Ferrimicrobium sp.: one gene and its partner. Each later gene encodes a partner of the first gene's protein in a complex. Links are inferred from orthologs where the notes say so. Each region holds a gene or a part of one and is shown in the gene's direction. Other genes may lie near its edges.

Evidence for each region.
Region 2: the proteins of secY (region 1) and secA are in contact, whole or in part, in a crystal structure (PDB 3DIN), measured with the Thermotoga maritima proteins. The link is inferred for Ferrimicrobium sp. from one-to-one orthologs. Residues at the interface, in WP_004081795.1 of Thermotoga maritima: Glu108, Gly109, Glu110, Glu111, Ala236, Glu237, Arg238, Arg239, Ile240, Thr241, Ile242, Gln243, Tyr244, Ala245, Arg246, Arg247, Val248, Thr249, Gly250, Arg251, Arg252, Val253, Tyr254, Gly256, Ala257, Ser258, Thr259, Tyr260, Leu261, Pro262; in WP_004082002.1 of Thermotoga maritima: Glu261, Ala262, Arg263, Lys300, Ala301, Arg302, Thr303, Ile304, Ile305, Leu323, Tyr324, Asp325, Pro326, Val329, Ser330, Tyr333, Ile336, Lys340, Phe345, Val349, Glu363, Phe364, Tyr374, Ser375, Gly376, Gly377, Glu393, Ile395, Thr482, Ser483.

Annotation. Positions count from the first base shown.
Region 1 is NZ_DAHXOI010000008.1:64,279-67,583, forward strand. Bases 36-3,025 are described here. They hold secY (preprotein translocase subunit SecY), read left to right. Parts: upstream 36-877; coding sequence 878-2,173; downstream 2,174-3,025. Other genes in these bases: rpsE (30S ribosomal protein S5), read left to right, coding at 36-162; rpmD (50S ribosomal protein L30), read left to right, coding at 155-355; rplO (50S ribosomal protein L15), read left to right, coding at 352-852; M7Q83_RS07295 (adenylate kinase), read left to right, coding at 2,175-2,852; map (type I methionyl aminopeptidase), read left to right, coding at 2,855-3,025. Also shown: more of rpsE, read left to right, coding at 1-35; more of map, read left to right, coding at 3,026-3,305. UniProt on the Escherichia coli protein: The central subunit of the protein translocation channel SecYEG. Consists of two halves formed by TMs 1-5 and 6-10.
Region 2 is NZ_DAHXOI010000029.1:5,335-8,930, forward strand. Bases 302-3,582 are described here. They hold secA (preprotein translocase subunit SecA), read left to right. Parts: upstream 302-652; coding sequence 653-3,382; downstream 3,383-3,582. Other genes in these bases: raiA (ribosome-associated translation inhibitor RaiA), read left to right, coding at 302-604; prfB (peptide chain release factor 2), read left to right, coding at 3,379-3,582. In the rest of the region: more of raiA, read left to right, coding at 53-301; more of prfB, read left to right, coding at 3,583-3,596. UniProt on the Escherichia coli protein: Required for protein export, interacts with the SecYEG preprotein conducting channel.

The DNA of each region.
Region 1 (3,305 bases):
GGTATCAACGTTGCTCACGCCACGATGGATGGCCTGGCCCACCTACTGAGTCCCGATCAGGTCGCTAAGGCCCGCGGGAAGTATCCGGATCAGATCGCTCCAAAGGGCATGCTCGCTTCGTATGAAGAGCGTAAGCGTCAACAGGAGGCGTCACATGGCTAAGGTAACGAGTGAAAAGCAACTGCGGGTGCGTCAAGTGCGCTCCTTGATTGGTTCCAAGCCGATCCATAAGGGGACGCTGCGTGCACTCGGACTCGGTCGTATTGGGAGAGAGCATGTGCTTCCCGACCGCCCCGAGATCCGCGGTATGTTGCGCAACGTACGTCACTTGGTAGTGGTCGAGGAGATTCAATGATTTATCTGCATGAACTAGCCCCGAATGAGGGTGCCAAGACCCGTAAGCGGCGTGTTGGGCGCGGTATCGGTGGTAAGGGTGGCAAGACAGCGGGTCGTGGCACCAAGGGACAGGGTGCGCGCGATACGATCCCCGTTGGTTTCGAGGGTGGTCAGCTTCCCCTGACGCAACGTATCCCGAAGCTGCGCGGGTTCGATAATCCCTTTCGTGTCTCCTACACCGTTGTCAACTTGGACCAGTTGGCCGTTCTTTCCGAACGGGGAGTGACGACGATCTCGCCGGAGGCCCTTGAGGCTGCTGGCGTGATCCGCAAGGGAGCGCTGGTCAAGATCTGCGCGCGTGGCGCGCTGAGTGCTGCCCTTGAGGTCTCGGCGCATGGATTCTCGAAGGCTGCTCGCGAGCTGATAGAATCAGCTGGTGGATCCGTCACGGAGATACCGTTGCCCTATAAGTCAGGTCGTCGCCCTTCGTTGGGTAACGCCTTGATGAATCGGTAGTGAGCCAGGAGCGATTAGTAAGCTGATGCTGCAGAACTTTGTTAATATTTTTCGTGTGAAGGACCTTAGGAATAAGGTCCTTTTCACGCTTCTCATGGTGGGTATCTACCAGTTGGGGTCCAACATTCCGGTCCCAGGGGTGAGTTACTCGGCGATCCATGAGCTGGTGACGCAGTCGCGAGGTGCTGGCATCTTTGGGTTTCTTGACCTGTTCTCCGGTGGTGCCCTCTCGAGGGCAGCTCTCTTTGGCCTCGGGATCATGCCCTATATCACGTCGTCGATTATCATTCAGTTGCTCACCGGGGTGATCCCCAAGCTGACGGAGTGGCGTGATCAGGGCTCTGCGGGCGAGCGCAAGATCACCCAGACGACACGTTACCTCACGATCGGGCTCGCGGTGTTGCAGGCGACTGGGTTGGCCTTTGTCTTCCATAGCGGCCTCGGGGTCATCCTGGGGAATCAGCAGTCCCTTGATCTCATCCCCGATTTCACCATTCCCAGGGTGCTCTTTATTGTGCTCACCCTCACCGCTGGCACTGCGCTGGTGATGTGGATGGCGGAGTCGATCACCGAGCGTGGGGTTGGCCAAGGTATGTCGATCCTCATCTTTGCGAACGTCGTCAGCATCATCCCCTCAGGAGGGCGGCTCATCTTCGATCAGGCTGGGGCTTTTAAGTTCACCATCATCGTGATTGTGGTACTCTTGCTTCTGGTGGCCATCGTCTTTGTTGAGCAGGGACAGCGCCGTATCCCGGTCGTGTTTGCACGAAGGGTTGTCGGACGCAGGATGTATGAAGGTGGGAACTCGTACATTCCGCTGAAGGTCAATCAAGCGGGGGTCATTCCCATCATCTTCGCTTCGTCGATCCTCTACTTCCCAGTGCTGCTGTCCAACGTCATCCCCGTTGATAGCTTCCGTACCTTTGTGAATGATCACCTCCTGAACGCCACTAGTGGGTTCTACATCATCACCTACGGCCTCTTGATCATCGTCTTTACATTTTTCTATGTGACGGTGGCCTTTGATCCCTATCAGCAGGCAGAGATTATTCGGAAGCAAAATGGGTACATTCCAGGGGTGCGTCCTGGCCAAGCAACCCAGCAGTATCTTTCGCGAATTCTGAACCGTATCACCTTGCCTGGCGCTCTGTTCCTAGCGGCGATCGCAGTCATCCCGTCGATACTGCTTTCCGCATGGCATATCACCTCGTTCCCGTATGCAGGGACGACCATCCTGATTGCGGTGATTGTCGCCCTTGAGACGGTCAAGCAGATCAACTCCCAGCTCACCATGCGTAACTATAAGGGATTCTTGAAGTAAGATGGTCTCCGGTCACCCTCTCCGGCTCGTGCTGGTCGGTCGACAAGGGGCGGGGAAGGGTACACAGTGTGTGAGGGTCTCACATCGGTATGCCATCCCTCACATCTCGACAGGAGATATGCTGCGGGCGGCGGTTGCGGGGGGTTCGCCCTTTGGTCAGCTTGCTAAGTCCTACATGGATCGTGGTGAGTTGGTACCAGACTCGGTGATCAACGGTGTGATCGCTGAACGGTTGGAGCAGCCAGATGCGCGCTTGCGTGGGTTTGTGTTGGATGGTTTCCCCCGTACCAAGGATCAGGCGATTGAGCTTAACGCACTGCTAGAGCCAGCCTCGTTGCACATGGTGATCAATCTCGAGGTGTCGGTGGCGTTGGTATTACGTCGGCTCTCGTCCCGTCGCGTCTGTTCAGTCTGTGGGAGTATCTACTCCGATGAACTGCCCCCCAAGACCGTGGGGATCTGTGATAACTGTGGCGGCGAGTTAGTACAGCGTGAGGATGACACCGAGGCGGCCATTCTGCGGCGGCTTGAAATTTATGAAAAGACGACGACGCCGTTGCTCGGATTCTATGCCGACATGGGGCTACTGGAGACGGTCGACGGGGTTGGTACTCCTGATGAGGTGCTCGGGCGCATCAGCGATGTTCTCGCAAAACACGGGTTTTATGAAGGTGGTTGATCATGGTTCGCACAGAGACTGAACTGGCATCGATGCGCAAAGCAGGGCGTGTCACGGCGGAGATGTTGGCGGCATGCCGGAGTGCTATTCGTCCGGGAGTCACGACGGCTGATTTGGATCGGGCAGCTCGCGATGTCTTGGAACGGCGGGGGGCGAGATCTAATTTCCTGGGCTATCATGGCTTTCCTGCGGTCATCTGCACCTCGCGCAACAACGTCATTGTGCACGGTATCCCGAGTGAGGACGAAGTATTGCGGGAGGGTGATATCATCTCGATCGACGCTGGGGCCATCGTCGAGGGTTACCATGGCGATGCGGCCATTACGGTTGCAGTAGGAGAGGTTCCCGCACGAGTAGAGCGATTGATCGAGGTGACCGAGGCATCGCTGCGGGCAGGGATTACCATGATGAGGCAGGGTAACCATCTCCACGACATCGGTCGGGCAGTTGAGG
Region 2 (3,596 bases), on another replicon or contig:
GATATGCAGATAGATGTGGTAAGTGAGCCAGCAGGCAGAAGGAGATAATGAGATGCAGGTTGAGTACCGTTGCAAGGGCTGTGTGATTAGCGATGATTCCAAGGCTTTGATCGAGGACCGGGTCCATCGCCTCAGTAAGTACCTCGGAGAGGTCGACCGCGCAGAGGTATTCTTCGAACGCTCGCAAAATCCGGCCCAGAGTGACAAGGTACATGCGGAGATCACCCTTCGGCTCGCGAGTACCGTGGCTCGTGCCAAGGGTGCTGCCGACGATGAGCTGGCCGCCTTTGATCGTGCGGAACACAAGTTGGCACATCAGCTCGAGAAGCTGAAGGGTCGTCTCCTGGCGCGCAGTCACCCACACCATCGGACGGACAAGGTTGCGGATCTCTCACAACTCGATGAGGTGCCCCAGATTGTGCGTTCCAAGGCCTTCGAGCTTGAGGTGCTGGATCCCGAGACAGCGGCGGTCCGCATGGAGCTGCTATCGCACTCGTTCTATCTCTTTATCAACTCGTTGACCGAGCGTTCCGCCGTCGTCTATCGTCGCGGAGACGGCTCCGTTGGATTAATAGATCAGGCTGAGGTAGCCGATCCTTCCTGAGGGACCAAGGCTAGACTGCTGTAGTGCTTGGAGCCACCGGGAGTTGATATGGGTATAATCGATCGAGTTTTAAAAACAGGTGAAGGCAAAAAGGTCAAGCGCCTTGCTGACGTCGTTCCTCTGATCAACGAGCTCGAGCCCGAGTTCGAGCAGCTGACCGATGACGAGCTCAGAGGCAAGACGGATGAGTTCCGGGATCGTCTCGATGCAGGTGAGACCCTTGAGGATCTCTTGGTCGAGGCGTTTGCCACCGTCCGCGAGGCGGCCAAGCGTGCCATCGGTCAGCGCCATTATGACGTCCAGCTGATGGGTGGAATGGCACTGCATTTTGGATGGATTGCTGAGATGAAGACGGGTGAAGGAAAGACACTGGTCTCGACGCTGCCGGTCTATCTCAATGCGTTGACCGGGCGAGGTGTCCACCTCGTGACGGTGAACGAGTACCTCGCCGCCCGTGACTCGGTGTGGATGACCCAGATCTACGATCGGCTCGGCATCAGTGTGGGGCGGGTGACCGCCGACATCAGCGATCCCAAACTCAAGCGTGAGGCCTATGCGCGGGATGTGACCTATGGCACCAACACCGAGCTCGGTTTCGATTACCTGCGCGATAATATGGCGACCACCCTCGACGATATGGTGCAACGCGGCCATGCCTTTGCCATTGTCGATGAGGTTGACTCCATTCTGGTCGATGAAGCGCGTACGCCGTTGATCATTTCGGGTCCATCGGCGCAGTCCCCCGAACTCTACTACAAGTTTGCGGGGGTGGCGCGTACCCTCAAAGCGGGGGTTGACTACGAGGTCGATGAAGAAAAGAAGATCGTCATGACCACCGAGGAGGGGATCGGGAAGGTAGAGAAGGCGCTCGGGGTCGAGAATCTCTATGACATCTCTGCCATGACCTATCTCCATCAGCTCAATCAGGCGCTTCGGGCGAAGGATCTCTATAAGCGGGACAAGGACTACATCGTCGACAGAGGTGAGGTCAAGATCGTTGATGAGTTCACCGGCAGGATCCTTGAGGGTCGCCGATGGTCCGACGGTCTCCATCAAGCGGTGGAGGCCAAGGAGCGTGTGCGGATCCAAGAGGAGAACCATACCTGGGCGACGGTGACGCTGCAAAACTACTTCCGTCTCTACGAGAAGCTTGCTGGGATGACGGGTACCGCCGAGACCGAAGCCGCTGAGTTCGCCTCGACGTATCAGTTGACCGTGGTCCCTATTCCCACCAACAAGCCCGTGATCCGTACTGACCACGGTGATCTCATCTTCAAGACCGAAGAGGCGAAGTTCAACGCCGTCGTCGATGATATCGAGGCCCGATTTGAACGGGGACAGCCGGTACTGGTTGGCACGATCTCAGTGGCCAAGTCTGAACTCCTCTCCAAGCTGCTCAGCGCTCGATCCATTCCTCACGCCGTACTCAACGCCAAGCAGCATGCACTCGAAGCGGAGGTGGTCTCCCAGGCTGGTCGTCTCCACGGGGTGACCGTGGCGACGAACATGGCCGGCCGTGGCGTGGACATCCTCCTCGGCGGGAATCCGGATCGGCTTGCCCTCTCTGAGCTGATGAACAACGGTGTTGACCCCGAGAGTGAGGAGGGCCAACAACACTTTGCCGAGGCGCGGGAGAAGTACACCCAAGTGTGTGCCGAAGAGGCCGAACAGGTTCGCCAACTCGGCGGGCTCTACGTGATCGCGTCGGAGCGACACGAGTCAAGGCGTATCGATAATCAGCTTCGTGGTCGCGCTGGTCGCCAAGGCGATCCTGGGGAGAGTCGTTTCTATCTTTCGCTTGAGGACGAGCTGATGCGGCTCTTCGCGGGGGGTGGCGTGGTGAACTGGGTCATGAGCAAGGCCTTCCCAGAGGATCAGCCGATCGAAGCCAAGACGGTTTCGCGCGCCATCGAACGCGCACAGGCCGCGGTGGAGGCCAAAAACGCCGACATCCGCAAGGATGTTCTCAAGTACGATAAGGTCCTGGATGAGCAGCGCAAGGTTATCTACGAGCGCCGCCGTGAGATCCTCGCTGGCGAGGATCTCAGTGAGTTCACGATCGCTTCCTTGTCGCGGGTGATTGACCGACTGGTGGAGACCTATCTCCCAACGGACTATGAGGACAACTGGAACCTCGATGAACTTCTTGAGCAGGTAGTGTTGTATTGGCCGACCGCCTTCGTCGTCGAAGACCTTCATCAGGCGACGACAAAATCCCAGGTGTCTGCCTCGTTGCATGCGGAGGCATTGGAGTACTACCAGGAGAAATCTGCCAGTCTTCCGCTGGGACCGGATGAGGAGCCTGGGGCACCAGCACGTGAGATCGAGCGCCAGGTACTCCTCTCGGTGGTCGATCAGCACTGGCGTGAACATCTCATCGATATGGATTATCTCCGCGACGGGATCAATCTCCGTGCGATGGGACAGCAGGACCCCTTGGTTGCATGGCAACAAGAGGGTTATGACATGTTCCAGGAGCTGATGAAGCGGATCGAGAATGACTACATCCGCTATGTGCTCCAGGTTCAAGTCGTTGGTCCCGAGACTCAAGGTGTTGATCTCGCACAGGCGTCCTATTATGGGGCCACTGACCCTGGCGACGTCAACCTCTTGGAGTCGTTCCAGGCAGCACAAAGTGCGGTGGCGGTGGCAGAACGGCCGATCGAGGATGTTGAGGTGAACGCGACGCTTGTCAAGTCTGAAGAGGAGCGAATCGGCCGCAACGATCCCTGTTATTGTGGCAGTGGGCTCAAATACAAGCACTGTCACGGCAAGTGAGTGACGTCAGCGACCGGTTAGGAGTGCTTGAGGATCGACTTGGAGCGGCTCGCCGGTATCTCAAGATTGATGATGCTGAGGTCCAGCTCCAAGAGCTCGAGGCGGAGATGGCCGCCCCTGAGTTCTGGTCCTCTCCGGAACAGGCGCAGCAGGTATCGCGCCGCTACACCCAGATGCGAGAGGACGTTACGTTGCTCGAGGCCATCGAGCACCG